Regions from separate parts of the Methylopila sp. 73B genome, predicted to be linked through region 4. Evidence: predicted binding sites of a transcription regulator. Region 4 holds the regulator's gene; each other region holds the start of a gene.
What was found. Region 4 encodes LexA, which represses DNA repair genes until DNA is damaged. Its sites were predicted from a motif close to TGTTCNNNNTGTGTTCNG; they were not measured.
Positions count from the first base shown of each region.

Region 1: ruvC (crossover junction endodeoxyribonuclease RuvC) is a predicted target of LexA. The motif match lies at 2,429-2,446, and genes of this name have one in related genera.
Region 2: dnaE (DNA polymerase III subunit alpha) is a predicted target of LexA. The motif match lies at 1,434-1,451, and genes of this name have one in related genera.
Region 3: K244_RS0119120 (putative DNA modification/repair radical SAM protein) is a predicted target of LexA. The motif match lies at 1,692-1,709, and genes of this name have one in related genera.

Region 1 covers NZ_JAFV01000001.1:2,350,836-2,358,042, forward strand. Annotated here, with positions in the region: gene ruvB (Holliday junction branch migration DNA helicase RuvB) at 1-547, opposite strand, end outside; gene K244_RS0111370 (Uma2 family endonuclease) at 673-1,260, shown strand; gene ruvA (Holliday junction branch migration protein RuvA) at 1,265-1,882, opposite strand; gene ruvC (crossover junction endodeoxyribonuclease RuvC) at 1,879-2,400, opposite strand; gene K244_RS0111385 (Hsp70 family protein) at 2,674-3,933, opposite strand; gene K244_RS0111390 (YebC/PmpR family DNA-binding transcriptional regulator) at 4,117-4,863, opposite strand; gene K244_RS0111395 (TIGR00282 family metallophosphoesterase) at 4,998-5,819, opposite strand; gene K244_RS23915 (hypothetical protein) at 5,928-6,053, opposite strand; gene K244_RS0111405 (5-formyltetrahydrofolate cyclo-ligase) at 6,147-6,740, opposite strand; RNA gene ssrS (6S RNA) at 6,754-6,912, opposite strand; gene K244_RS23605 (hypothetical protein) at 6,954-7,207, opposite strand, start outside.
Region 2 covers NZ_JAFV01000001.1:1,752,232-1,759,438, forward strand. Annotated here, with positions in the region: gene dnaE (DNA polymerase III subunit alpha) at 1-1,182, opposite strand, end outside; gene K244_RS0108400 (ABC transporter ATP-binding protein) at 1,698-2,441, opposite strand; gene K244_RS0108405 (lipoprotein-releasing ABC transporter permease subunit) at 2,438-3,733, opposite strand; gene proS (proline--tRNA ligase) at 3,742-5,067, opposite strand; gene K244_RS0108415 (DUF1467 family protein) at 5,702-5,980, opposite strand; gene mce (methylmalonyl-CoA epimerase) at 5,977-6,381, opposite strand; gene K244_RS0108425 (ribonuclease J) at 6,535-7,207, opposite strand, start outside.
Region 3 covers NZ_JAFV01000001.1:3,960,352-3,967,558, reverse strand. Annotated here, with positions in the region: gene K244_RS0119130 (DNA polymerase Y family protein) at 1-786, opposite strand, end outside; gene K244_RS24260 (hypothetical protein) at 707-1,558, opposite strand; gene K244_RS0119120 (putative DNA modification/repair radical SAM protein) at 1,747-2,991, shown strand; gene K244_RS0119115 (UdgX family uracil-DNA binding protein) at 2,988-4,430, shown strand; gene K244_RS0119110 (MFS transporter) at 4,409-5,653, opposite strand; gene K244_RS0119105 (DUF3750 domain-containing protein) at 5,955-6,707, opposite strand; gene K244_RS0119100 (MliC family protein) at 6,869-7,195, shown strand.
Region 4 covers NZ_JAFV01000001.1:1,159,089-1,166,295, reverse strand. Annotated here, with positions in the region: gene gltA (citrate synthase) at 1-89, opposite strand, end outside; gene gltX (glutamate--tRNA ligase) at 269-1,699, opposite strand; gene K244_RS0105635 (ComEC/Rec2 family competence protein) at 1,779-4,130, shown strand; gene lexA (transcriptional repressor LexA) at 4,124-4,825, opposite strand; gene K244_RS0105625 (vitamin B12-dependent ribonucleotide reductase) at 5,136-7,207, opposite strand, start outside.

The DNA.
Region 1 (7,207 bases), 1.2 Mb from region 4:
GCACGATCAGCTCCAGTTCGTCGACTTCGTAGAAGTTCAGCCGGATCGGGATGCCAAAGCGGTCGCGCAGCGGCGTCGTCAGCAGGCCCGCGCGGGTCGTCGCTCCGACGAGCGTGAACTTCGACAGGTCGATCCGCACCGATCGGGCCGCCGGCCCCTCGCCGATGATGAGGTCGAGCTGGAAGTCCTCCATCGCGGGGTAGAGGATCTCCTCCACCGCCGGGTTGAGGCGATGGATCTCGTCGATGAAGAGCACGTCGCGCTCCTCGAGGTTGGTCAACAGCGCCGCGAGGTCGCCGGCCTTGGCGATCACCGGACCGGAGGTGGCGCGGAAGCCGACGCCGAGCTCGCGCGCGACGATCTGGGCGAGCGTGGTCTTGCCGAGCCCCGGAGGGCCGGCGAACAGCACATGGTCCAGCGCCTCGCCGCGGGCTTTGGCGGCCTGGATGAACACCGAGAGGTTTTCGCGCGCCTGTTTCTGGCCGGTGAAGTCCGCAAGCGTCTGCGGCCGGATCGACGCCTCGAGGTCGAGGTCGTCGTCGCGCATATGCGGGTCGCGGACGGGGCTTTGGGCGGTCATCGCGGCGCAGCGAAGGCGTTTGTGTCGGTCACACCGAACGTCTCGCACGTCGATCGCGACCGCGCTACATTTGGTGCGGACCGGAGAGCCCCATGAGCCGCGCGACCGCCGACTACGACTACATGTCGTTCGACGACTTCGAAGAGTTTCTCGCGGACAAGCCGAAGAACGAGCGCTGGGAGCTGATCGGCGGTCGCGTCGTCAAGATGACGGTGAGCGTGCGCTGGGAGCATAACTACATCATCCAAAACCTCGCCTCCGGCATTCGGGAGCGTCTGCGGGCTGCAGGCTCGCCGTGCCGGACGCTCACTGAGACGTTTTACCTCAAGGAGCGCGAGCTCAACGCCTCGCTGCTTCCGGACGTGCTTGTGCATTGCGGGCCGCTGCCGCCCGGCGCCACCTCGGTCCAGACCCCGGTCGTACTGGTCGAGGTGATGTCGAACGGCACGGAAGCGCGCGACCGCATGGCGAAATGGCATGTCTATCAACGCATTCCGTCGTTGATGCATTACGTGCTCGTCGTCCAGGATCGCGCTCATATCGAAACCCTCGATCGGATCGACGGGGTCTGGCGCGGCCTTCAGGTTATCGACGGCCTCGAAGCGATCCTCCCGCTTCCCGGCATCGGCGTCGAGGTGCCCCTGGCCGACATCTACCGCGACGTTCTCAACCCCGCCTGACCCCTCACTTCGCCAGCTCCTTCAGCCCGGCCCGGATCAGCTGCTCCGTCGTCGCGCCGTCGCCCGCGGCCTTCAGCGCGGCCGCGATGGCGCCGCTCGCCTGCGGGGCGGCGTAGCCGAGGTTGACGAGGGCGGAGACCGCGTCGCGCGCGGGCTGAGGCCCACGGGCCTCAGCGACCTCGCCGGCGAAGCGCGCGAGCGCCGGATCGACGTCGGCGAACAGCGGCGCGCGGTCCTTGAGCTCCGCGGCGATGCGCATCGCGACCTTGGGGCCGACGCCCGGCGCCCGGGAGATCGCCGCCTTGTCCTGCAGGGCGATCGCGGTCGCGAGGTCCGAGGCGTCCATCACCGACAGCACGCCGAGGGCGACCTTCGTGCCGACGCCCTGCACCGTGTTCAGCAACCGAAACCACTCGCGCTCCAGATCGGCCATGAAGCCGAACAGCTGGATGCGGTCCTCCCGCACATGGGTTTCGATCGAAAGCCGCGCGATCTCGCCGGCCTTCGGCAGCCGCTGCAACGTGCGGGCGGAGCAGTGCACGACATAGCCGACGCCGCCGACGTCGAGGATGACCCAGTCGGGCCCGACGGAATCAACCGTGCCGGTGAGCTTGCCGATCATGCGCTCATCCTCGTCGCCGCCGCGAGGCGCGCGCGGGCGCCCCGGTGCTGGGCGTGGCAGATCGCGACGGCGAGCGCGTCGGCCGCGTCGGCTCCCTTATAGGTCGCCTTCGGCAGCAGGATGGCGATCATGGCCTGGATCTGCCGCTTCTCGGCGTGGCCGGCGCCCACCACGGTCTTCTTCACGAGGTTCGGCGCGTATTCCGCGACCGCGAGCCCCGCGAGCGCCGGCACCAGCATCGCCACGCCGCGGGCCTGTCCGAGCTTGAGCGTGGCCGACGGGTTGTTGTTGACGAAGGTCTCCTCGACCGCCGCCTCGTGCGGCGCGTGCTCGGCGAGAACGGCGGAGAGCCCGGCGTGCAGGGCCGCCAACCGGTCGGCGAGATCGCGCGTGTCGTCGGGCGTGATCACGCCCGCGGCGACGAAGGACAGGCGGGACCCTTCGGCGACGATGATCCCCCAGCCGGTACGGCGGAGGCCCGGGTCGACGCCGAGGATGCGAATCGGTGCGAGGCTCATGACGACCGATGTAACGGCCGAAGGTTTACGGAACACAAGCAGAACGTCCGCCACGGCGGAAATTCCGGAGCCATTCCGCCTCGAACCTCCCTTCCCTTCTCCCCTTGCGGGAGAAGGTGGCGCGAAGCGCCGGATGAGGGGTCGTCCGGGCCATCCTGAAACGTTGGAGGGCGTCCCGGACGACCCCTCACCCCTACCCTCTCCCGCAAGGGGAGAGGGGGACTACGACGTTGCGGGTCATTTGAAAGTGATGGAGCCGAGCTTCGCGCCCGTCTACGCCGCGGCCATCGCCCCATAGCGGCGGGCGGCTTCGAGGGTGAGGCCGGCGCCGACCGCGCCGAAGACGTCGCCCTCCACCACACGGACGCCTGGCAGGCCGCCGAGGATCGCGGCGCGCACGTGCGGCACGCGGGTGGAGCCGCCGGTGAGGAACACGGCGTCGATCTCGCCGGCGCCGACGCCGGCCTTCGCGAGGCAGCTCGCCACGCAGGCCGTGATCTTCTCCGACTGGCGCCGGGTGTGGGCGATGAAGCCGTCGCGCGTCAGCTCCGCCGTCAGGTCCCTCTCCACCAAGTCCAGCGGCAAGGTCGCGCGCTCGGCGTCGGAGAGCCTGATCTTGCCCGCCTCGACGTCGGCCGCGAGACCATGGCCGGCCTCGGCCTCGATCACGGTCAGCAGCCGGTCCAGCAGCTCGGGCTTCGCCGCCTCGCGCCGGACCTCGCGGATTTGCCGCGCGGTGCGGCCGTCGTAGAGCTTGTTGATGCTCGACCAGGTGGCGAGGTCGTGGAAATAGGTCGAGGGGACCTCGAGCTCCTTGCGCTTCATGGGCGAGCCGAGGCCGAGCAGCGGCATCACCGCGCCGAGGCTCAAGCGGCGGTCGAAGTCGACGCCGCCCACCCGCACGCCGTCGTTGGCGAGGATGTCCGAGCCGCGCTCGGCGCGGCCGTGCCGGTCGGGCGAGAGCCGGATGACCGAGAAGTCCGAGGTGCCGCCGCCGATGTCGGCGATCAGCGCCAGCTCCTCGCGCGAGATCTCGCGCTCGTAGTCGAGCGCGGCGGCCACCGGCTCGTACTGGAACGACACGTCCTTGAAGCCGACCGAGAGCGCGATCTCGCGCAGCGTCGCCTCGGCGCGGGCGTCGCCCTCCGCGTCGCCGTCGACGAAGTGCACGGGACGGCCGTGCACGACCGCGTCGAGCGCGCGGCCCGAGGCCGTCTCCGCGCGGCGCTTCACGATGGCGAGGTAGCGCGCGACGACGTCGCGGAACTTCACCCGCTCCCGACCGATCACCGTCGCCTCGTCGATCAGCGCGGTGCCGAGCACGGACTTGAGGCTGCGCATCAGCCGGCCAGGCTCGCCGGCGAGGTAGGCGGCGAGCGCCGCCCGGCCGACGCGGGACTCGCCCGAGGGCGCGAAGAAGATGGCGCTCGGGATCGTCAGCTCGTCGCCTTCGAGCGGCGCAAGCCGGGCCTGCGCGCCCGCGAGGCCGAGCGTGGTGTTGGACGTGCCGAAATCGAGGCCGCAGGCGGTCATGGAATGCGCCGGTGCTGGGACGGGGGCGCGTCTTCTAACCGCGTCGGCTGGCCGCGTCCATGCCGGGGGAGCGGAGGAGGGCCGCAGCTGCAGGGCGACCGGGCATTCGCATCAAGTTCCGCGACGGAAGATCGTAAGGCGTCGTCCTCCGGCTTGGCCGGAGGGCGACGGCCCGAGGACCGTTCAGCCGCTGATCTTCGCCATGATCTCGTCGGAGATCTCGTAGTTGCCGAAGACGTTCTGGACGTCGTCGTCGTCGTCGAAGGCGTCGAGCAGCTTGAGCAGCGAGGCCGCCTTCTCCTCGTCGAGCGGCGTGGTCGTGGTGGGTCGCCACACGACCTTGGTGCTTTCCGCTTCGCCGAGCGCCGCTTCGAGCGCCTTCGACACCTCGTTCAGGTCCTCGAAGGCGCAGGTGACGACGTGGTTCTCGGCGTCAGACTCCACGTCCTCCGCGCCAGCCTCGATCGCCGCTTCGAGCACGGCGTCGGCGGTGCCGGCCTTGGCCGGATAGACGATCTCGCCCACGCGGTTGAACATGAAGCCGACCGAGCCGGTCTCGCCCAGCGCGCCGCCGGCCTTGGTGAAGTACGAGCGCACGGCCGAGGCGGTGCGGTTGCGGTTGTCGGTCAGCGCCTCGACGATGACGGCGACGCCGCCGGGGCCGTAGCCCTCGTAGCGGACCTCGTCGTAGTTCTCGCCGTCGGCGCCCGAGGCCTTCTTGATGGCGCGCTCGATGTTGTCCTTCGGCATGGACTGCGACTTGGCGGCGCTGATCGCGAGGCGCAGCCGCGCGTTCATGTTCGGGTCGGGCAGGCCCGCCTTCGCCGCGACCGTGATCTCGCGGGCGAGCTTCGAGAACAGCTTCGCCCGGACCGCGTCCTGGCGGCCCTTGCGGTGCATGATGTTCTTGAACTGGGAATGACCGGCCATGGTCCGCTCCGACGTCGTCTTCTTATTGGGGGACGCGTCCGGTCGCCGATGTTTCAGGCGCGCGCGGCGGATCGCGTCCGGCGATTGAGGTGCGCGGCGTTATAAGACCACGTTTTTGGGAAGGAAAGGCCGGCTTACTCCCAGAAGTCCGGCCGCGCTTCGCTGAGCGCCCCGCCGATGCGCACCGGCGCGATCCGCGTCGCGAGGCCGCGCCCGTCGACCTCGACGGCGAGGCCGGAGAGCGTGCCCTCGCCTTCCGCCGGCTCGAAACGGCCGGAGGGCAGCTTGCGCAGGAAGCGCTGGATCGGCTCGTCCTTCTTCATGCCGAGCACGCTGTCGTAGTCGCCGCACATGCCGGCATCGGACATGTAAGCCGTGCCGCCCGCAAGAATGCGGTGATCGGAGGTCGGCGTGTGGGTGTGGGTGCCGACCACGAGCGTGGCGCGTCCGTCGAGAAAGTGGCCGAAGGCCTGCTTCTCGCTGGTGGCTTCGGCGTGGAAATCGACCACCACGGCGTCCGCCGCCTCGCCCAGCGGGCAGGCCTCGAGCTCGGCGTCGATCGCGCGGAAGGGATCGTCGAGCGATGTCCCCATGAAGACGTTGCCCATGACGTTGACCACGAGCACGCGGGCGCCGTTGCGCGCCTCGATCAGCTGCGCGCCGCGTCCGGGCGTGCCCTTGGGGAAGTTGACCGGGCGCACGAGCCGGTCCGCGCGCTCGGCGAACACCAGCGCCTCGCGCTGATCGAAGGCGTGGTTGCCGAGGGTGACCGCGTCGCAGCCGGCGTCCAGCAGGTCGTTGTAGATCGCTTCGGTGATGCCGAAGCCGCCCGCGGCGTTCTCGCCGTTGATCACGACGAGGTCGAGCCCCCAGCGCTCGCGCAAGGCCGGCAGCCGTTCGGCCACCACATTGCGCCCGGCGCGGCCGACCACGTCGCCGAGAAACAGAAGTCGCATGCGGGAACCCCGGATGACTGTGACGCGCGCCGGCCCTCAGGACCGACGCGCTTCACTATCCGAGCTTTGCAGCGCCGTCATCGCAGGAATGCGGGCCGCAGGCCGTGATCAGCGGGCGATCGCCTGGCCGGTGGCGGTGACGTCGCGCTTCGCGCCGCGAACGGTGTTTGCGCAGGCGGCCATCGAAACGGAGAAGGCGACGAGAACGGTGAAAGCGATGAGGCGACGCGCCATGTGCAGAACTCCCGGACAGCGAGCAAACCGGCCTCAAGGGATCCGGCGGCAGATGAACGCGCGACAGGCCGCCATGGTTTCGCCACGCCCGCGTTAAACTGCAGGCGCGTATCCGAACTCCGTCAGCACGCCGTCCAGCCGCTGGTCGTAAGCGTCGGTCGGCACGCGCTCCACCTCCTGCGCGGCGAAGGCGAGCCCGACCGCGGTGGTGGGCCGCGACGCCCTGAGCTTTTCGAGCGACCGGTCGTAGAAGCCGCCGCCATAGCCGAGACGGAAGCCGTGGGCGTCGAAGGCCGCGAGCGGGGCGAACAGCAGGTCGGGCTCGACCTCCTCGGCGGCGTCGCCCGGCTCCAGAAGGCCGAAGCGGCGGGTCTCGAGCGGCTCGCCCGGCGCCCAGGCGCGGAACATCAGCGGCGCGTCCTTGCGCGCGATCACGGGCAGGCAGAGCAGGACGCCCATGGCGTGGAGCCGCGTCATCAGCGGCGCCGTTTCGATCTCGCCGCGGATCGCGACGAAGACGGACACGCGCCGGGGCCGCAACCTGGCCACGAGCTCGGCTCCGACCTCGGCGACGGCCTCGGCCGCCTGCGCGCGTTCGTCGGGCGGGATCGCCGCCCGGCGCGCGAGCGTCTCGGCCCGTAGCGCCGCCTTGAGGGCGGCGGGGTCGGTGGTCGTCGTCTGGGTCATGAAAGATGAGAAGCGCGGAGCCGCAGAGGCCGTTGGATGTAAGATCCCGGGACACCTACATAGTAGGTGGGCGCCGTTGTGACCAAGACCACGGTCGAGACCAGTGACAGCTCCCGTTCGGAATCGTAAGGGCCCGGGGATTCAAGTCTCCTGACGCACCCCGCAGCACCGCAACGCCAATGTAGGCGAGCGAAGGGCGAAGCGCCAGTGGCCTCAGCGCGGCGGCAGGCCGAGCGATGCCCGAAATTCGTTGATCGGAATCGACGGATACGAGAGTTCGCCGACCGGCGCGAAACGTTTTGGTCGCGGGGGCCGCATGGAAAGGACGAGATCGGGCGGCGGCGGAAGCGCCCCCACGACGCGACGCCTCGGTGGAGGAACAAGATCCCGCGTGTCAAACGAGGTCGAGTCTAAGCGAACGGCGTTGAGGGTGAGCGTCTCGAGCATGTGCGCCGCACCATCGAAAT
Region 2 (7,207 bases), 590 kb from region 4:
CAGCGGATCGAGGTCTGTGATGGTGAGCGAATAGGCGACGAGCGAGCCCGCGCCCGACCCGCGGCCGGGGCCGACCGGGATGCCCTGGTCCTTGGCCCATTTGATGAAGTCGGCGACGATCAGGAAGTAGCCTGGGAACTTCATCCGCTCGATGACGCCGAGCTCGAAGTCGAGGCGGCGCTCGTAGGTTTCGACGTCGAGCTCCGGGGCGGGCCCATGCGCCGCAAGGCGCGAGGCGAGGCCCTCGACCGCCTGGCGGCGCAGTTCGGCCGCCTCGTCCACGACGCCGTCGCCGACCGTGAAGCGCGGCAGGATCGGCTTCATGGTGCGCGGCCGGTAGGCGCAGCGGCGCGCGATCTCGACGGTGTTGGCGGTCGCCTCGGGCAGATCGGCGAACAGCCGCACCATCTCCGCGCGGGACTTCAGATTGTGGTCGGCCGTGAACTGGCGACGCTCGCTTTCCGCCAGCACGCGGCCTTCGGCGAGGCAGATCAGCGCGTCATGCGCCTCGTGATCGCTTCGTTCCGCGAAGCGCGCGCCGTTGGTCGCGACCAGCGGAATCCCTTGGGCGTAGGCGAGGTCGACCAGCGCCCCCTCCACCGAACGCTCGTTCGCCGTGCCGTGGCGCTGGAGCTCCACGTAGAGGCCGTCGCCATAGAGCGCCGCCAGCGTCTGCAGGCGCGCGGCCGCGACGTCGTCGGCGCCTTCCAGCAGCATGCGGTCCACAGGGCCCTCGGGGCCGCCGCTCAGCGCGATCAGCCCGTCGCGGTGCGCCTCAAGCATCGCGAGGGTCGCGTGCGGGCCTTCGTTGACGTCGCTTTCGAGGAAGGCGCGGCTGCCGAGCGCCATCAGGTTGCGGTAGCCGGCCTCGGAGCGCGCAAGCAGCACGATGAGAGGGCGGCCCGCGTCCTTCATCGGGCGACCGGAGCGTTCCTCGCGGTCGGCGAACTCGACGTCAAGCGCCATGCCGATGATCGGCTGCACGCCAGCCGAGGCCATCTTCTCAGAAAACTCGAGCGCGCCGAACAGGTTGTCGTCGGTGAGCGCGATCGCCGGCATGTGGTCGGCCTTCGCCGCTGCGGCGATCTTCGCGACCGTCAGCGCGCCTTCGAGCAGCGAGAAGGACGAGCGCACGTGGAGATGGACGAAGCCGAGATCGCCCTTCAGTCCGCCGTCGGCCATCGCGCGCCTCCCTCGTGTCGTCGCGCCCACCCTACTCCGCCGCGAACCCAGGCGCGCCCCGGGAGACGCGGGTCTCCACAGGCGCGGGCGGAGATGCTCCCGTCAGACCGACCCTAAGGCGTCCGCCCAAAGCACCAGCGCGCCAAAAAAAACCATGACGGAGCCGAGCTCGATCGCGCCCCCTACTACCCCTAGCACCAAGTTCCAACCGTCGGTCCGGTCCATGACGCACTCCCGTTCTGGACTTGTTATGTTCCTATTTTGTTTCTTCTCCACAGCCGGTCAAGCGCTTTCGCACAGGGGCGGGAGCCGGAGGGTTGGGGGTGGTTAAGGAAAAGGTCGAAACGGCCTGGCGCGGGTTAACCGGCAGGGTGTGCTGGACGGACCGCGAAGCCGGGTGTCTACGACCAAGGCGTCGAGCTCTGCCCAAAGTCGCGCAGACCCGCGCGAAGGCGGGGGCATGACGGCGTGGCGATCTGAGCCTCTCACGCTCCGCCGAAGCCGCTAGCTTGCGCTCACACCTCCACCAGCACCCCGTCGCGCAGGGTCACGCGGCGGTCAAGCGTCGCGGCGAGGTCGAGGTTGTGGGTCGCGACCATGGCGGAGAGGCCCGAAGCGCGGGCGAGCGCGGTCAGCGTCTGGAACACATGCGCCGAGGTGGTCGGGTCGAGGTTGCCGGTCGGTTCGTCCGCAAACAGCAGACGCGGCGCGTTGGCGACGGCGCGGGCGATGGCGACGCGCTGCTGCTCGCCGCCGGAGAGCTCCGCCGGCCGGTGGGTCAGGCGCTTGCCAAGCCCGAGGTAGCCGAGCAGGTCCCTCGCGCGGCTCTCCGCCTCGGCGGGGGCGAGGCCGCGGATGAGCTGCGGCATCACCACGTTTTCGAGCGCGGAGAACTCCGGCAGCAGGTGGTGGAACTGGTAGACGAACCCGATCTGGTTGCGGCGGATCGCGGTGCGGGCGTCGTCGGAGAGGCCCGAGGTCGGCTCGCCGTCGAGAAAGACCTCGCCGCTGTCCGGCCGCTCCAGCAGTCCGGCGACGTGCAGCAGCGTCGACTTGCCCGTGCCCGAAGGCGCGATCAGCGCGATCGATTCGCCCGCGTTCATCACCATCGAGGCGCCGGCCAGCACCTCGAGGGTCGCCTCGCCCTGGCGGTAGCGCCGCACGACGCCGTCGAGCACCAGCAGCGGCGGGCGCTCCTCGTAGGGCGCCCCGGGGCCGCCGTCGTCCTGCGGATCGGTGTGGGTGTCGACGTCGCTCATTCGTAGCGCAGCGCCTCCACGGGATCGAGCTTGGCAGCGCGCCATGAAGGGTACAGCGTGGCGAGCACGGAGAGCGCCAGCGCCATCAGCACCACGGTCGCGGTCTCGCGCAGGTTGGGGTCCGCCGGCAGCTGGCTGAGGAAATAGACCTCGGGCGAGAACAGTTCGGTCCCGGTGAGGTAGGCCATGAAGGCGCGGATGGCCTCGATGTTCACGCACACGATCATGCCGAGGGCGAAGCCCGCCAGCGTGCCGACCACGCCGATGCTGGCCCCGGTGATGAGGAAGATCCGCATCACCGCCCCGCTGGTCGCGCCCATCGTGCGAAGGATCGCGATGTCGCGCCCCTTGTCCTTCACCAGCATGATCAAGCCGGAGATGATGTTGAGCGCGGCCACAAGCACGATCAGCGTGAGGATCAGAAACATCACGTTCCGCTCCACCTCCAGCGCCGAGAAGAAGGTCTTGTTGCGGTCGCGCCAGTCCAGCAGGTAGACGGCGCGGCCGGCGGCGGCCTGCAGCTCGGGCTTGACCCTGTCGATGGCGTCGGGGTCGTCGAGGTAGATCTCCATCGAGGAGACGTCGTCCTCGCGGTTGAAGTAGGCCTGGGCCTCGCCAAGCGGCATGAAGACGATCGCGGCGTCGTACTCCGACATGCCGATCTCGAAGATCGCCGCCACGCGGTAGCCCTTGATGCGCGGCGTCACGCCCATGGGCGTCACCGCGCCGCGCGGGGTGACGAGCGAGATGGTGTCGCCGGCGCGCACGCCGAGCTGGTCGGCGAGGCGGCGGCCGATCAGCAGCCCTTCCCCGTCGTCGAAGCCTTCCAGCGTGCCCTCGCGGATGGTCCGCGAGACCAACGGCAGCTTGCCGAGCTCCTGCGCGCGCACGCCCCGCACCAGCACGCCGCCCGAGGCGGAGGGCGAGGACACCAGCGCCTGCCCCTCCACCTGGGGAATGACGTACTTCACGCCGTCGACCTTCCCCAGCCGGTCGGCCAGCGCGAGGTAGTCCGTCAGCGGCCCGTCGATGGGCTGCACCACGGCGTGGCCGTTGATGCCGAGGATCTTGGAGAGCAGCTCGGTGCGGAAGCCGTTCATCACCGCCATCACGATGATGAGCGTGGCGACGCCGAGCGTGATGCCAAGGAACGAGAAGCCGGCGATGACCGAGATGAAGCCCTCGCGCCGACGGGCGCGAAGGTAGCGGCCCGCGATCAGCCACTCGAAACGGGCGAAGGGCCGCGTCGCGCCGGGCGCGGCTCCGTCGGCGGCGTCGCGGGCGTCGGTCATGAGGGGCGTCAGCTCGCGGTCAGCGCGTTGAGGGCGGCGTCGACGCTCAGCTGCTCGGGCGCGCCCGGGCCGCGGCGTTTCAGCTCCACCACGCCGTTCGCAAGGCCCTTCGGCCCGACGACGAGGCGCCAGGGCAGGCCGATGAGGTCCATGGTCGCGAACTTCGCGCCCGCCCGGTCGTCGGTGTCGTCGTAGAGCACGTCGATGCCCTGCCCTTTGAGCTTGGCGTAGAGGTCTTCGCAGGCCGCGTCGCAGGCCGAATCCCCAGGCTTCAAGTTCACGAGCCCGACCTTGAACGGCGCGACCGCATCCGGCCAGATGATTCCGGCGTCGTCATGGCCGGCCTCGATGATCGCGGCGGCGAGCCGCGATGGGCCGATGCCGTAGGAGCCCATGTGAACATGGACCTCCTTGCCGTCGGGGCCGGTCACCTTGGCGCCCATGGCCTCGGAGTACTTCGTCCCGAAGTAGAAGATGTGGCCGACCTCGATGCCGCGGGCCGAAAGCCGGCTCGCCTCCGGCGTCTCGGCGAACTTCGCCTCGTCGTGCATCTCCTCGGTCGCGGCGTAGAGGCTGGTCCACTTGTCCACGATCGCCTGCAGGCCCGCCGCGTCGTCGAAGTCGACGTCGAGCCCCGGCGTGTCGAAGCTCAGGTAGTCCTCGTGGCAGAACACGGCGCTCTCGCCGGTCTTCGCCAGGATGATGAACTCGTGGGAGAGGTCGCCGCCGATCGGGCCGGTGTCGGCCGCCATCGGAATCGCCTTCAGCCCGAGCCGCGCGAAGGTGCGGAGGTAGGCCGTGAACATGCGGTTGTAGGAGGTGCGGGCGGCCTCCTTGTCGAGATCGAAGGAGTAGGCGTCCTTCATCAGGAACTCGCGCGAGCGCATCACGCCGAAGCGGGGCCGCACCTCGTCCCGGAACTTCCACTGGATATGGTAGAGGTTCTTCGGCAGGTCCTTGTAGGAGCGGACGCTCGAGCGGAAGATCTCGGTGATCATCTCCTCGTTGGTCGGCCCGTAGAGCATCTCCCGATCGTGCCGGTCCTTGATGCGCAGCATCTCCTTGCCGTAGGCGTCGTACCGCCCGCTTTCGCGCCACAGGTCGGCCAGCTGGATGGTCGGCATCATCAGTTCGATCGCGCCGGCCCGGTCCTGCTCCTCCCGGATCACGCGGCAGATGTTGTTCAGCACCTTCAGCCCGAGCGGCAGCCAGGCGTAAATGCCGGCGGCCTCCTGCCGGATCATTCCCGCTCGCAGCATCAGGCGGTGGGAGACGATCTCCGCCTCCTTGGGCGCGTCGCGCAGGATGGGCATGAAGTAACGGCTGAGGCGCATGACGTCCGACGGCTCCGGGAGAGGGCGCGGGCGAAGCGGCAAATCGCGCGCCCGCGCGACGGCCGGAACGAAACCCGATGCCCCCGCAAAACACAAGCCGCGACGTCGCCGCGTCGCCCTTCCCGCCGATTTCGTTGATTTCCGAGCGCGCGCGCACAGGATTTCAGGCCGCGAACTTTGGGCTCTTTTTTTTGGCGCCAGATGCACAAATAGGTGACAACCCGTCGCAGGCGCGCTACGGTCTCGACATAACAAAGGGCCGCCCGGCGACGTTGCCACGCCGGGCCAAACAGCGGTCCAAGTCTTGGGAGGATGTCCGTTCATCGCGTCTTCGATGCGTTAGACGGTCGAAAAGCGCCGAAGTCCCGCACCGCTCGCGGCGCGTCGACCTAGAACGGGCTCGGAAAAAGAAACTCCAAAAAAGCAGGGCGCAGGCTCTGCTTTTTTTATTTGCGCGAGCGACGGCTCCCCCCAGGACGGCGCTCGACGCCGACGTCCCCGCCCTACGCCCAAGACCCCTCCCGACCTCGGCTCCGCCGAGGGCCACCCTCCCCACGCCTTCGGCGCGAGGAGGTATCCCCGCGCGTAAACGACTGGATGTGGCGGCTGAGGCGCCGGGCGCGAAAACCGTGTCCTAAACCTGCTCGAACTTGGGAAAGAACGGCACGTCGTCGAGCGTGAAGTGGCTTTGGGTCAGCAGCCAGACCACGAACAGGAACACCCCCGTCGCGGCGAGCGTGGTTAAGCCCACGATGCGCCAGCCGCGCAGGCGGACCGGGGCGCTGGGCTCGGTGCCGGGGATCACTTCGCCGGCGTCGAACTGGGTGCGCATGCCGAAGGGCAGAATCGCGAACAGCGTGATCCACCAGATCACGAAATAGATCGCCGCCCAGCTGACCAGCGGGAAAATCACGCCTGCTCGAGCTCCACCAGTGTGCCCAGCATGTCCTTCGGATGAAGGAACAGCACCGGCTTACCGTGGGCGCCGATCTTCGGCTCGCCGGAGCCCAGCACGCGCGCGCCCTTGGCCTTCAGCTGGTCGCGGGCGACCAGGATGTCGTCCACCTCGTAGCAGACATGGTGGATACCGCCGGCCGGCGCGCGGTCGAGGAAGGCCTGGATCGGCGAGTTCGCGCCGAGCGGCGCGAGCAGCTCGATCTTGGTGTTCGGCAGTTCGATGAAGACCACCGTCACGCCGTGGTCCGGCTCGTCGGCGGCGGGCGTCACCTTCGCGCCCAGCGTGTCGCGATAGACCGCGGTCGCGGCCTCGAGGTCCGGCACGGCGATGGCGACGTGGTTCAGGCGGCCGATCATCTGCTTCGCTCCGTCATCCCGGCGGAGCGGCGAAGCCGCGAACAGCCGGGATCGTGATCAGGATCAGGCGCCTACCGACGGTCGGTCCCGGCTCTCCGCTCATCGCTTCGGCCGGGATGATGCGCTGTGCCGGCGGGCGCTCCTAGCGCTCGCTCATACCCCCACCACGCTGACGTGGCATATTGGCTTTTTGCCCCATACCGTCTGCAGCTCGCCGCGGACGGCGCGCTCGATCGCCTTCTCGACCAGGCCGGCGTCGCGTCGCTTCTGGCGCGACAGGCCGTCGAGGCAGTCCAGCACCGTGTCGCGCAGCACCTCGGGCATCAGGGTGCCCTCGTCGTCGCGCGGCGGCAGGCCGGTGAAGCGGATCGAGACCTCGCCCGCCACTTCGCCGCGCTCGTTGAAGCCGACCGCGATCGACACGACGCCGGCGAAGGCGAGCTTGCGGCGCTCGGGGATGGTCTGCTCGGTCGCGTAGATCATCACGCGGCCGTCCTTGAGCATCCGCCCGGTGGGGACGTTGTCCACGATCTCGACCGGCCCGCCCGCGAGGCGCACGATGTCGCCGTTGCGGACCCGCACGACCTTGGGCACGCCGACCGCCTTCGCGAACTCCGCGTGGCCGTCGAGGTGGACCTCTTCGCCGTGGACCGGAACCAGCGCCTGCGGCTTGATCCAGCCGTAGAGCATGGCGAGCTCCTCCTGCCGGGGATGGCCGGAGACGTGGACGAAGTGGGTGCGGTCGGTGATGACGTCCGCGCCGCCCTCGACGAGCTTGTTGATGATACGGCCGACCGCCTTCTCGTTGCCGGGGATGGCGCGCGAG
Region 3 (7,207 bases), 2.8 Mb from region 4:
GAGAGCCCGGCAGGCAGCGACGACCGCATCCTGGGTGAGGACGGGTTCGGGAAACCGGCGCTCGATCATCCGTACGGGCGCCGGGCGCCGCGGCGAAATCGGCGGATCGACCCGGCCAAGCGCCTGGTCGAGGGCCGCCACGAGACCGGAGCCGAACCGCGCGACGAGCTCGCCCCGGCCGCGGGCCGCGAGCTGGCCGAGCGTCGTCAGGCCGGCGCGAGCGAGGCCGGTACGGACCGCCTCCGCGGGACCCAGCGCCGCGACCGGAAGCGCGGCAAGGCGCGCGCGTTCCTCTTCCGGCGTCGGCACGCCGCCGGCCGTGAACCACGCCAGCGCCCGGGCGACGCCGGCTCCGCCCGCGACCGTGACGCGGGCCGTGAGGCCTTGGCGCGCGAGCGCCTCCGTCACATCCTGCGCCATCGCCGCCTCGCCGCCGAAGAAATGCGCGCAGCCCGCGACGTCGAGCAGCAGGCCGTGGGGCGGATCGAGCGCGACGAGCGGGGTGTAGCGGTCGCACCAGTCGGCCACCGCCGTGAGCAGGGCGCGATCGGCCGCGGCGTCGGCCGAGACCACGCGCAGGTCCGGACGGATGGCGCGCGCCTCCGTCAGCGGCAGCCCGGGCCTCGCGCCCGCCGCTTCCGCCGCGGCGTCGAGCGCCACGATGCGGAGCGCCGCGCCCTGGCGTTCGACGATAACGAGCGGGCGGTCATCCGGCGCGTCGGAGCCCACCGCCCGCTCCCGCCGCCGCACCCGCTCGACGGGGAGGTTCGGCAAGGCGACCGCCATGATCCTGCGCGCCGGCGCCGAAGCTTCCGGCGTTCCCTGCGGCCACGGCGAAGCTGCGCTCATGGCCGTCCCATCCGAGCGTCCACCGCCCGAGGCCGCCGCGCCGGTTGCGCACCAGCTCGACGTGAAAGCGCGGCCGTCCCCAGTCCTCCTCTCCGGGGGGCGACGCGGCGGGAGCGACCCGCCAGCGCGTCTCCGCCGCCGAGAACCCCACGGGCGCGGCGAGCGAGGGCGCCCCCGCCCGCACCACGATCGCCGGCACGCCGGAGCGGCCGGCGGCGAGCGCCAGCCGCCGCACCGCCACGCGGTCGAACGCCGCCAGGCGACCGAAGGGCTCGATCAGCGTGACCGCGAGAGCCGGACAGGCGAGCGCGGCTTCCGCCGCGCGCAGCGTCGCCGCCTCGTCCGGCGCGCGCACCACCACCAGCCGGTCGGGATCGAAGCCGAGCTCCGCCAGCCCCATCGGCCAAGGCTCCCCGGTCTCGCGCCCGGACATGTCCTGTCGGATCCATACCGCCGTCCTCCCCCGCCGCCCCGCCTTGACGGCGAGCGCGACCGCAAAACCCGTGGCCGCGACGGCGCCCGCCGCGGACGCGCCCGACACCGCATGCAGGGCTCCGCGCCGAAGCCCGCCGCCGAGCGCCGCGTCCATCTCGGGCACGCCGAGGACGATCCGCTCCTCCGCGCCGAGAGCGCCCGACGCGTCGGCCTCGATGCGGGCCACAACCGTCCTGAGCGCGTCCAGCGTCTCCGCCGCAGCGCGCGTCGTCATCGTTGGAAATCCGCAAAAGTTCTTGTTCTGTTCTCTTATAGGGAGCGCATCAAAACTGAGTCAAGACGCCGCAGCCGACTGCGTGGGTCTCCTGCGGCCTAATTGCGAAAGACTCACTGGAGCACCCCTTGATCGGAACAAATATCGAACATATTGTCGAAAGCCAGATGGAACAGAGAAAGAACTCCGTGGACATCACCGCCAAGCTCGCCATCCTCGCCGACGCCGCGAAGTACGATGCGTCCTGCGCCTCGAGCGGCACGGACAAACGCAACTCGGCGGGGTCGAAGGGCGGGCCGGCGCGTGGGCTCGGCTCCACCGAGGGGGCCGGCATCTGCCACTCCTACGCGCCCGACGGCCGCTGCATCTCGCTTCTTAAGATCCTGCTGACCAACGCCTGCGCGTTCGATTGCCTCTATTGCGTCAATCGCGCCACCAGCAACACGCCGCGCGCGCGGTTCACAGTCGAGGAGGCGGTGACGCTCACGCTCGACTTCTACCGGCGCAATTACATCGAGGGGCTGTTCCTCTCGTCCGGCGTCATCCGCAACGCGGACTACACGATGGAGCAGGTGATGCGGGTGGCGAAGAGCCTTCGCCTCGACCACGGCTTCAAGGGCTACATCCACCTCAAGACCATTCCGGACGCCGCGCCCGAGCTGATCGCGGAAGCCGGCCTCTACGCCGACCGGCTGTCGATCAACGTCGAACTGCCTGATGAGACCAGCCTGAAGCGCCTCGCGCCGGAGAAGGATTTGCGCGCCGTCCGCCGCACCATGGCGGATCTGCGCGGGCGGATCGACGAGGCGAAGGAGCCGACCGCCGTCGGCCGCGCCCGCCCGCCGCGCTTCGCGCCCGCCGGCCAGAGCACCCAGATGATCGTGGGCGCCGACGCCTCCGACGACCGCGCCATCCTGACGACCTCCGCGAACCTCTACGGCTCCTACCGGCTGAAGCGGGTCTATTTCTCCGCCTTCAGCCCGATCCCGGACGCGAGCGCCGCCCTGCCGCTGGCCGCGCCGCCGCTGGTGCGCGAGCACCGGCTCTATCAGGCCGACTGGCTGATGCGGTTCTACGGTTTCAACGTGGCCGAGATCACCGAAGGCGGCGGCATGCTGGACCTCGCGATCGATCCGAAGCTCGCCTGGGCCCTGCGTCACCGCGAGCAGTTCCCGCTCGACGTCGCCCGCGCCTCCCGCGATCAGCTGCTGCGCACGCCCGGCCTCGGCAAGACGGTGGTGGACCGCATCCTGTCCGCCCGCCGGTTCCGCATGCTGAGGGTCGAGGATCTGCGCCGCATGCGCGCGCCGCTCGCCAAGGCCCTGCCTTTCCTCAAGCTGGCGGACCACACGCCGTCGATCGCGACGCTCGAAAGCGAGCGGCTGATCGAACGCTTCGTTCCCCAGCCGCGGCAGATGGCGCTCGCGCTGTGAGTCCGCGGCGGATCGCGCTTGCGGGGCCCTCAGACGTCGCCGGCTGGCGCGCGGCCGCACGCGCGCTGGCCTCCGAAGGCGTGCTTCCGCACGACGTGGTCTGGACCACAGGCGACGAGGATCGCGACCTGTTCGCGGCGCCTGTCGCGCCGGAGGCGCCGCCGCCCGCCCCCTCCGCGCTCTCCGTGCCGCGCGCCTTTCTCGATCTCGCCGAGGTCGCGCTGCTGCACAGCGACCCCGGCCGCTTTGACCTCTGCTACCGGCTGCTGCTGCGGCTCGCCGCCGACCGAACCCTCCTGGGGGACGCCGCCGATCCCGACGTCGTGCGCGCGCTCGGTCTCGCCAAGGCGGTGCGGCGCGACAGGCACAAGATGACCGCCTTCGTCCGCTTCCGGGAGGTCGCGCGCGAGGACGGCGCGTGGTTCGTCGCCTGGTTCGAGCCGGAGCATCACATCGTCGAGGCGACCGCGCCGTTCTTCATGCGCCGGTTCGCGGCCATGCGCTGGTCGATCTTGACGCCGGAGCGCTCCGCCCATTGGGACGGCTCCACGCTCGCGTTCGGCGAAGGCGGCCGCCGCGCCGACGCGCCGGACAGCGACGTTCTGGAGGACGCTTGGCGGACCTACTACGCCAGCATCTTCAATCCCGCCCGGCTGAAGGTCCACGCCATGCGGGCGGAGATGCCGCGGAAGTACTGGCGCAACCTTCCGGAGGCTTCGCTCATTCGTCCCCTGATCGCTTCGGCGGCGAAGGCGACGGCCGACATGGTCGCCGCCCCCGCGCCGGCGCCGAAGAAAGGCCAGCGCATGACGCCGATCGAAGCCTCCCCGGACCGCGGCGAACCAACGTCGCTCGAAGCGCTGCATGAGGAGGTCGACGCCTGCCGCGCCTGCCCGCTGTGGGAGCCCGCGACCCAGGCGGTGTTCGGCGAAGGGCCGCCCTCCGCGACGATCGTCGTCGTGGGCGAGCAGCCCGGCGACAAGGAGGACATCGCCGGCCGGCCGTTCGTCGGCCCCGCCGGCGCGCTGTTCGACAAGGCGGCGACGGAGGCCGGCCTCGAACGCGGCAAGGTCTACGTCACCAATGCGGTGAAGCACTTCAAGTTCGAGCCGCGCGGCAAATTCCGGCTGCACAAGACGCCCGGTCCGACCGAGATCAACGCCTGTCGCCCCTGGCTCGAGCGCGAACTTGCGCTCCTGAAGCCTCGGCTCGTGGTGGCGATGGGCGCCACCGCCGCGCGGGCGGCCTTCGGGAAGCCGGTGAAGGTGGGCGAGCACCGCGGGCGCATCGCCCGCCGCGACGGCGCGCCGGACGTGCTGGTCACGGTGCATCCGTCCTATCTGCTGCGCCTGCCGGACGAGGCGCGCCGGGAGGAGGAGTACCGACGCTTCGTCGACGACCTCGCTCTCGCGGCGAGCTATCTTGCGGAAGCGGCCTGACGGGCGTCGCGCTTCTCAACCCAGAACGACGTCAGGGCGAGCGCCAGCCCGCCGAGCGCGAGCACCGCGCCGACCCAGCCCGGGGCCGTCCAGCCGAGGCCGGCCGCGATCGCGACGCCCCCAAGCCAGGCGCCGATGGCGTTGGCGAGGTTGAAGGCCGAATGGTTGAGCGCGGCGGCCAAGGTCTGCGCATCCGCCGCCACGTCCATGAGCCGGGTCTGGAGCGCCGGCCCGATCGCGATGCAGGTGCCGATCAGGAACAGGTTGACCGTCGCGGTCCACAACGTGGCGGAGCCGTAGACGAAAGCTCCGATCACCGCCGCGCTCCAGACCAGCGTCCCGAGGATCGTGGCCTTGAGCGCGCGGTCCGCGAGCATGCCGCCGACGATGTTGCCGGCGATCATGCCGAGGCCGAGGACGGCGAGCATCACCGGCACAAGGTTGACCGGGAGGCCCGTCACCTCCGTCAGCGTGGGCGAGATGTAGCTGTAGACCGCGAACATGCCGCCGAAGCCGACCGCCGCCACGCCGAGCGTGAACCAGACCTGGGGCTTTGCGAAGGCGCCGAGCTCGCGGCGCGCGCTTGCGCCCTCCGCCGCGGCGATCGCAGGCAGGAAGGCGCGCACCATCACCGCCGTAAGCAGCCCGAGCGCCGCCACGGCCATGAAGGTCGCGCGCCAGCCGAAGGCCTGCCCGAGCCAGGTGGCCGCCGGCACGCCCACAACATTGGCTGCGCTCAGGCCGAGCATGACGTTGCTGACCGCCTGCGCGCGCTTGTTCGGCGCAACGAGCGACGCCGCCACAAGCGCGGCGACGCCGAAGTAGGCGCCGTGCGGCAGGCCGGCGACGAACCGTCCGGCGGTGAGCGAGAGATAGCCCGGGGCGAACGCGCTCGCGAGATTGCCCAGCGCGAAGAACAGCATCAGCCAGACCAGCAGCGCGCGCCGCGGCGCCTTGGCGAACAGCACGGCGAGCAACGGCGCGCCGACCACGACGCCCAGCGCATAGGCGCTGATCATGTGGCCGGCGGCGGGGATCGAGACCTCGACGTCCGCCGCAACGTCCGGCAGCACGCCCATGGCGGCGAATTCGCCGGTCCCGAGCGCGAGACCACCGACGGACAGGGCCGTCAGGGCGAGACGGGCGCCGTAAGGCGCGCTTGGAGCGCGCTCGGCGGCGTAGGCGTGGGGTTCCGCCGTGAGCGCGGCGTCGGAGACGGACATGAAGCCCTCCGGAAAAAAAAGGGCCGGCAGAGCCGGCCCAAGTCTAGGGAGGAAACGCCCAAGGAGGGCTAGGCCAGCGCAAGCGCCAGCCACGTCATTGGTATACTGAAGTCTTGGTCATGCTGCAACGCAGCGATCTGCAGAGCAGTCATGCGTTCCCGCACAGCCCAAAGATTGAGCCACCTGCCTGTCAAATAACGGTCATTTGCGATGCGCCATGCTGCTGCACCGCAACGACGGCCGGCATCTTTTAATAGGCGCCGTCTATTAAAATCGCACCCCGGGCGCACGATCCGCCCTTTTACGCGCGATCGAACCCGAACCGGCCCAAGCCTGGCAAGTTGATCGCAGGGCTTCGAAACTCCAGCCCGAACACCGCGCCGAGGACGTTGATCTCCAGGCCTTCCATCCAGCCGAGCGTCACGCCGCCATAGCCGCCCGCGGTGAAGCGCAGGCCCGTCTTCGAAGGCGTCAGGGCGACCCAACGTCCGTCATAGGGAAAATCTTTCCCCAGCGCGGTCGTCGGCAGTTTGGCGTCGAGCTCCGGCACCGCCGCCATCACGGCCGCCACGAAGGTGTTTGAGTTCGGCCCGGGCCAGGCGCGGTAATCGCCGATCGCGGCGAACCCATAGCCCGCTATCGCCTCGCGGATCTTGGGGATGGCCCGCTCCGCCAAAGCGCCGTCGGCGGCGAACACCAGCTCCGGCGCGCGGCCGAACCAGCGGCCGTCGGCCACGAAGCCGTTGACCCGGATCGGCTGTCCCCAGGCTGTGTAGTCGTACCGCGTGTAGGCGTCCGCGCCCTTCGCCTTCACCACGATCCAGCAGTGAGACGCGAAGATCCCGCGCCAGCGCACCGTGCGCGCCGCGAACACGCGCACGACCGCCTCCGGCTGCTGGGCGGCGGGCGGCAGCAGACCTGCGCTGGAACGGTCCGCGGCCTGCCAGTCGCGCGGCGCGCTCCCAAACGCGTACAGCAGGGCGGACAGACCGAGGGGCAGCAGGAACAGGACGACGAAGCTGCCGGCGAGCACGCCGATCGATCGAAGAATCATACGCACCCGGGGCAAATGAGGTGGAGGCCGCGTCCGATCCGGACGCGACGCGAACATAGGCGGCCGGGGCGCTGGGCGGGAGCTGCGCGCTCGACTTCGTGATGTGGCGTATAAGACCGCCGAATCGGGCTCCGGTCCGAATGCGCGGCAGGGAGTATGCGATGCGTCGCTTCGCCAAGGGTTTGGTCGCCCTCGCGGCCGTGGCCGGTTCGGGATGCGCGGCGGAGGCGCCCCCGCGCCCTGCGCCCCTCGCCGAACCGGCCGATCCCGTGCGCTACGCCTGCAACGACGGCTCGTTTCTCTCGGTGCGGTTTCAGGGCGACGCGGCGGACGTCACCATGGTCGACGGCGAGAAGGCCCTGCTGTCGCGCCTCCGCGGGGCGTCCAGCGTCGGTTACGCCGCCGACGGCTTCGAACTTTGGAGCCGGGGCGACACCGCCACGTGGACGGCGAAAGGAAGCCCGGCGACCGCATGTCTCGCGACATGACGGGCGGCGAGC
Region 4 (7,207 bases):
TCCATCACCGCGGGGCCGATCGACCCCTCTCGGATGGGAAGCTTCAGGTCGGTCCCGCCAACGTTCAGGGAGCCGGTGGTGTCGGTCATGCGCTGATGCCCCTTCGCTGAAAAGCCTTAAGGCGCCCTCTGGCGGGACCGCGCCCGGCCCTCCGCTGCGGGACGATCGGGGCGGCTGCGAGGAAGCTCTCGCTGGCGTATATCAACTTTTGTTGCAGCGCAAATTAGCGTCTGACACCTTTCTGACCAGCCCCGGACACGCTCACGCCTTAGGCGCCGGAAGCCTGATCCGCGATGCGCGCAAGGCTCTCCTCCTTGCCGAGCGCGACCAGCACGTCGAAGATTCCGGGCGAAGTCTTGCGGCCGGTGAGCGCCGCGCGCAGCGGCTGGGCGAGCGCCCCAAGCTTCACGCCGGCCTCCTCGGCGAGCGTGCGGACGATCTCCTCCGCCCCCGCCGCGGACCACGGCTCCAGCGCCGTCAGACGGCCGTGCAAGGAGGCGAGCAGGGCGCGCGCCTCCGGCGTCAGCAGCGCCTCGGCCGCAGGCTCGACGGCGAGCGGACGAGCGTCGGTTAGGAAGCGCGCGCCGTCGAGCAGCTCCACCAGGGTCTTCGCGCGCTCCTTCAGGCCGGGAAGGGCGCCTTCGAAGGCGCTCCAGCGCCCGGTCGCGTTGAGCCGCGCCGCCGCCTCGGGGCCGCCCGGCAGATAGGGCAGGGACGCCTTGAACGCCGCCAGCAGGTCGTCGTCCGGGGTGGCGCGCATGTAGTGGCCGTTGAGGTTCGACAGCTTCGCCATGTCGAACCGCGCGGCGGAACGGCCGACGTCGGCGATGTCGAACCACTTGATCGCCTGCGCGGTCGAGAAGATCTCGTCATCGCCGTGGCTCCAGCCCAGCCGGGCCAGATAGTTGCGCAGCGCCTCCGGCAGGAAGCCCATCTCGCGGTAGGCCTCGGCGCCCAGCGCCCCGTGCCGCTTCGACAGCTTCGCGCCGTCGGGCCCATGGATCAGCGGAATGTGCGCCATCTTCGGCACTGGCCAGCCTAGCGCCGCGTAGATCTGCGTCTGGCGCGCGGCGTTCGTGAGATGGTCCACGCCGCGGATGACGTGGGTGACGCCCATGTCGTGGTCGTCGACCACCACCGCGAGCATGTAGGTCGGCGTGCCGTCGGAGCGCAGCAGGACGAGGTCGTCGAGGTCCTTGTTCGGGATCACGACGCGGCCCTGGACCAGATCGTCCACCACGGTCTCGCCCTCGGTCGGCGCCTTCAGCCGGATGGCGGGCTGGCGATCGGTCGGCGCCTCGGAGGCCGGGCGGTCGCGCCAGCGGCCATCGTAGCGCGGCGGCCGCCCCTCGGCCTGAGCCGTGGAGCGCATCTCCTCGAGCTCCTGCGCCGTGGCGTAGCAGCGGTAGGCGCGCCCGTCCGCCAGCATCTGCTCCACCGCCTCGCGGTGGCGCGCGGCGCGGGCGAACTGGAACACCGGCTCGCCGTCCCAGTCGAGGCCGAGCCAGGTCAGGCCGTCGAGGATCGCGGCGATCGCGGCCTCGGTCGATCGCGCCCGGTCGGTGTCTTCGATCCGGAGCAGCATCGTGCCGCCCAGGCTCTTCGCGAACAGCCAGTTGAACAGCGCGGTGCGCGCGCCGCCGATGTGCAGGAAGCCCGTGGGCGAGGGCGCGAAACGGGTGACGACGGTCTCGGACAAGGGCGGTCTCGAACGGTGCTGACGACGTGCCGATCCGGCGCGCACAAGGGCGCTAGGCGCAGCGGCCGGCCCGTGTAGCATGACGACCGCAGCTATGGAAACGATCGCGGGCGGCATGGCGGGGGGGGCGGACCAGAGCAGACGGAGAGGCGCGCGGACGGCCGCGCTGCCGGGCTTCGGCGCGGTCTCCGGCGGCCGGTTCGCGGACGCCCTGGCGAGCGCGCGCGATTGGACGCTCGACCGCTTGGTCGAGGAGGCCGACGCGGGGCGTTTCGCGCTGTGGGCGCCGATCGCCTTCGGCGCCGGGGTGGTCGTCTACTTCACCGCGGCGCACGAGCCCGAGCTCTGGGCCGCAATCCTGCTCGCAGGCCTCGGCGCGGCGCTGGCGGTCGCCGCGCGGCGCCGCTTCGTCGCGCTCGGCCTTGCGCTCGCCTTCGCGTTCGGGGCGGCGGGCTTCCTCGCCGCCAAGCTCGCAACCGTCCGCGCCGAGGCGCCGGCTCTGACGCGCGCGTTTCGGGCGGACGCCGCCGGCCGGGTGATCGCGATCGAGCCGCGCGACCGCGGCCAGCGCCGGATCACGCTGGAGCTGGATCGGCTCGGGGCGCTCGGCTTAAACGAGCGGCCCCGCCGGGCGCGGGTGACGCTTGGCGCGGACCCGGTCCTGTCCGCTGGCGACCGCCTGACGCTGTCGGCGTTCTGGCGTCCGCCGCAAGGGCCGGTGCGGCCCGGCGGCTACGACTTCGCCCGGGCCGCCTTCTTCGAGGGCGTGGGCGCGACGGGGCAGCAGGCGAGGGACGTCCGCAATCTCGGACCCGCGGCGGACGCGGGCGCCGCCGAGCGGCTGTCCGCCCGGCTCGAACGGCTGCGGGAGCGCCTGACGTCGCGGATCTCGGCCACAGTCGGCGGCGACGAGGGCGCCGTCGCGGCGGCGCTCGTCACCGGCGTGCGCGGGCCGATCAGCGCGACCGTCGAGGACGAGATGCGCGCGGCCGGCCTCAGCCACATCCTATCGATCTCCGGGCTGCACATGGCGCTGGTCGCGGGCACCCTGTTCTGGCTGGTGCGCGCCGCCCTCGCGCTGTCGCAACGCGCGGCGCTCGCCTGGCCGGTGAAGAGCATAGCTGCGATCGTCGCGCTCGCGGGCGCCGCGTTCTACCTCGCGCTTTCCGGCGCGGAGGTGGCGACCCAGCGCTCCTTCCTGATGGTCGCGATCGTGTTCGTGGCCGTCGTTGTCGGCCGCCCGGCCGTCACCCCGCGCAACCTGGCGCTCGCCGCGCTGGGCGTCATGACGCTGACCCCCGAGGCCGTCCTGGGGCCAAGTTTCCAGATGTCGTTCGCGGCCGTCGCGGCGCTCGTCGCCTGGTTCGAGGCCCGGCCGCGCGATGAGCGTCCGCCGCCCGACGGCCGGGCGGCGCGCGCGCTCCGGTGGCTGAGGACCGCGGCGGCGCTCGCGCTCGTCACCACGCTGGTGGCGGGGCTCGCGACCGCGCCCTTCGCCGCCTACCACTTCCACCGGGTGACGCCCTACGCGCTGGCCGGCAACGCGCTCGCGACGCCGCTGATCAGCCTGATCGTCATGCCCTGCGTGGTCGGCGGCCTGCTGTTCGCGCCGCTCGGCCTCGACGGCCCCTGGTGGAGCCTGATGGGCTGGGGCCTCAGCGGCGTGCTGGCGATCGCCCGCGCGGTCGCCTCCTGGCCGGGCTCCGAGCGCGCGATCCCAGCCTTCGGCGCCCCGGCGCTCGCCCTGCTGTCGCTGGGGCTGGCCTGGCTCTGCGTGTGGCGAACCGCCCTCCGCTACGCAGCCGCGCCCGTAATTGCGGCGGGCCTCGCTTTGGCTGCGGCTCCTGGGCGACCGGACCTGGTGATCGACCGCGACGGCCGCGCCGCCGCGATCCGGGGCGCCGACGGGCGGCTGGCGCTGCTGGGCGCCCGCCCGACCACCTTCGCCGCGAAGGTCTGGCTCGCGGCCGACGGCGACATCGTCGACCGCGACGGCCGGCCACCGAGGTCGGCGACGCCGCGCTGCGACGCCTATGGCTGCGTCGGCCGGCTCGACGACGAACGCGACGTCGCGCTGGTCTGGGACGCGCGCGCTTTCGAGGAGGATTGCCGGCGGGCGGCGCTCGTCATCACCCGGCTTGAGGCGCCGCCTGCCTGCGCTAAGACGGCGGCCGTCATCGACCGCGCCGCGTTGCGCGCCACCGGCGCGCTGTCGCTCACGCGCGAGGGCGACGCATTCGTCGCGACCGCCGCGCGCGATCCCGCCGGACATAGGCCCTGGGAGGGAGCGGCGGCGACGGTCCGCCCGCCGCCGGACGTTCTGGCGCTGCGTTTCGAACCCCGTCGTCCGCCGCAATCGAGTGACATTACAAAGCCGGTCGACCCGACCGACCCGGCCGACGACGACTTGCCTTTGGACGACGATCAGTAGCGCCGGATCAGCCCGACGAGCCGCCCCTGGATCGCCACCCGGTCGGGGCCGAAAATACGCGTCTCGTAGGCCGGGTTCGCCGCTTCGAGGGCGATCGACGCGCCGCGCTTGCGCAGGCGCTTCAGCGTCGCCTCCTCGTCGTCGACGAGCGCGACAACGATGTCGCCGGTGTCCGCGACGGTCTGCTTGCGGATGAGGACAAGGTCCCCGTCGAGGATGCCGGCCTCGATCATCGAGTCGCCGCGCACCTCGAGCGCGAAGTGCTCGCCCGTGGACAGCATGTCGGGGGAGACCGCGATGGTGTGGCTCTTCGCCTGGATCGCCTCGATCGGCACGCCGGCGGCGATCCGGCCCATGACCGGGATCGCGACCATGCGGTTGTCGTCGTCGTCCGACTGCGGCGGGCGCACCCGCCCCAGATTGCCCTCGATGACGTTGGGAGCGAACCGGCCCGTGGGCCGCGAGACAGGGGGGGCCGCCGCCTCCGGCAGCTTCACCACCTCCAGCGCCCGCGCGCGGTTCGGCAGGCGCCGGATGAACCCGCGCTCCTCGAGCGCCATGATGAGGCGGTGAATGCCGGATTTCGACTTGAGATCCAGCGCGTCCTTCATCTCGTCGAAGGAGGGCGGCACGCCGGTCTCCTTCAGCCGCTCATGGATGAAGCGGAGCAGTTCGTACTGTTTGCGCGTCAGCATGGGCGGGCCCGCCAAGAATCAAAACAAATCATGAACAGATATCTACCTGTTCTAGATGTGTTCCGCAACTCTTAACGTTCCGTTCCCGCGCGGCTTAACAAGCCTTGGGCGCCGAGGCGCCGGGCGACGCGGGGGAGATCTCCCTGCAGGACCACCACCGGCCCCAGCGCAGCATGCGCAAACGTTCGTCGTATGTTCCATAAAGCTTTCCGGGCGGCCCCACTGGGACCGCCCGGGTTCTCGAAAGGTATTGTCCAGCTACGGACAGCCGAAGGCTCGTAGAGAGCGCGGATCTCTACGTCGTCGGCGTTCAGCTGCAGCCGCTCGTGCTTCCGCAGGTGTCGCACTTCAGGCAGGTGCCGTTGCGGACCATCGTGTAGTTGCCGCACTCTGAGCAGTTATCGCCTTCATAGCCTTTGACGCGAGCCTCCATGCGGCGGGTCTCGGCGGTCTTGGCGGCCGGGGCGGGCGCGGGGGCCTCCCAGGCGAGGTGGCCAAGGGCCTCCTCGGCCGCCGGCTGCGGCTCGCGCTTGAGGGCGGTCGCCCCTTGGACGGCGAGGCCCGCGGAGACGGGACGGGGCGTCCCGATCGTGGTCACGTTCGACGCGCCCTTCGGCTCAGGCGTCGGGCTGACGGACGGCACCGCCGACAGCTGACGACCGCGCAGCAGACCCTTCGACACCGGCGCGCTCGGGGCCTTGCCCTGCTCGACGCCGCCGCCGATCGCGTCCGGCGTGATGTCGGAGGGGTCGACGTGCGCGAGGTCGTAGCGCGAGAGGTAGGAGATCGCGAGCTCGCGGAACACGTAGTCGAGGATCGACGTCGCGTTCTTGATGGTGTCGTTGCCCTGCACGAAGCCGGCCGGCTCGAAGCGGGTGAAGGTGAAGGCCTCCACATACTCCTCCAGCGGAACGCCGTACTGGAGGCCGAGCGACACGGCGATGGCGAAGTTGTTCATCACCGAACGGAAGGCGGCGCCTTCCTTGTGCATGTCGATGAAGATCTCGCCGATGCGGCCGTCGTCGTACTCGCCGGTGCGCAGATACACCTTGTGCCCGCCGACGATCGCCTTCTGGGTGTAGCCCTTGCGGCGGGACGGCAGCTTCTCGCGGTCGCGGATCAGCTGGACGCGTTCGACGATCTTCTCGATCACCTGAGCGGTGCGGGCCGCGTTGGGCTGCGCGACCAGCGCGTCGACGGCGTCCTCTTCGTCGTTGTCGTCGGCGATCAGCTGGGACGAGAGCGGCTGCGAGAGCTTGGAGCCGTCGCGATACAGGGCGTTCGCCTTCAGCGCGAGCTTCCACGACAGCATGTAGGCCGCGGAGCAGTCCTCCACCGTCGCGTCGTTCGGCATGTTGATGGTCTTGGAGATCGCGCCCGAGATGAAGGGCTGCGCCGCCGCCATCATGCGGATGTGGCTGTCGACCGAAAGGAAGCGCTTGCCCGTCCGCCCGCAGGCGTTGGCGCAGTCGAACACGGGGTAGTGCTCAGGGCGCAGGTGGGGCGCGCCTTCGACGGTCATCGCGCCGCAGACGTGGGTGTTCGCGGCTTCAACCTCGGCCTTCGAGAAGCCGAGATAGGCCAGCAGGTCGAAGGAGGCGTCGTCGAGCTTTTCGGCGGGGACCTTGAGCTGGCCGGTGAGGAAGGCCTCGCCGAGGGTCCACTTGTTGAACACGAACTTGATGTCGAAGGCCGACTTCATCGCCGCTTCGAGCGTCTCGATCAGCGCGTCGGGGAAGCCCTTGGCGCGCAGCGAGCTGGGGTTGACGGCCGGGGCCTGGCGCATGGAGCCGTGGCCGACGGCGTAGGCCTCGATCTCGGCGATCTGGTGCTCGGCGTAGCCCAGCGTACGCAGGGCCTCGGGAACGGCGCGGTTGATGATCTTGAAGTAGCCGCCGCCGGCGAGCTTCTTGAACTTCACCAGCGCGAAGTCGGGCTCGATGCCGGTGGTGTCGCAATCCATCACCAGGCCGATCGTGCCGGTGGGGGCGATGACCGAGACCTGGGCGTTGCGGAAGCCGTTCTGTTCGCCGAGCGACAGCGCGCGGTCCCAGGCGGTTCGAGCCGCGGCCACGATCGACTGGTCCGGGCAAGAGCCGGCGTCGAGCGGCACAGGCAGGGTGGCGAGGCTCTCGTAGCCGGCGGACTCGCTGCGGGCGGCGCGGGCGTGGTTCCGGATGACGCGGAGCATGTGCTCGCGGTTCTCCGGGTAGCCCTCGAAGGCGCCGAGCTGGCCGGCCATCTCCGCCGAGGTGGCGTAGGCCGTGCCGGTCATCAGCGCGGAGAGCGCGCCGCAGAGGCCGCGGGCGGCGTCGGAATCGTAGCCGATCCCGGACGACATCAGCAGGCCGCCGATGTTGGCGTAGCCGAGGCCGAGCGTGC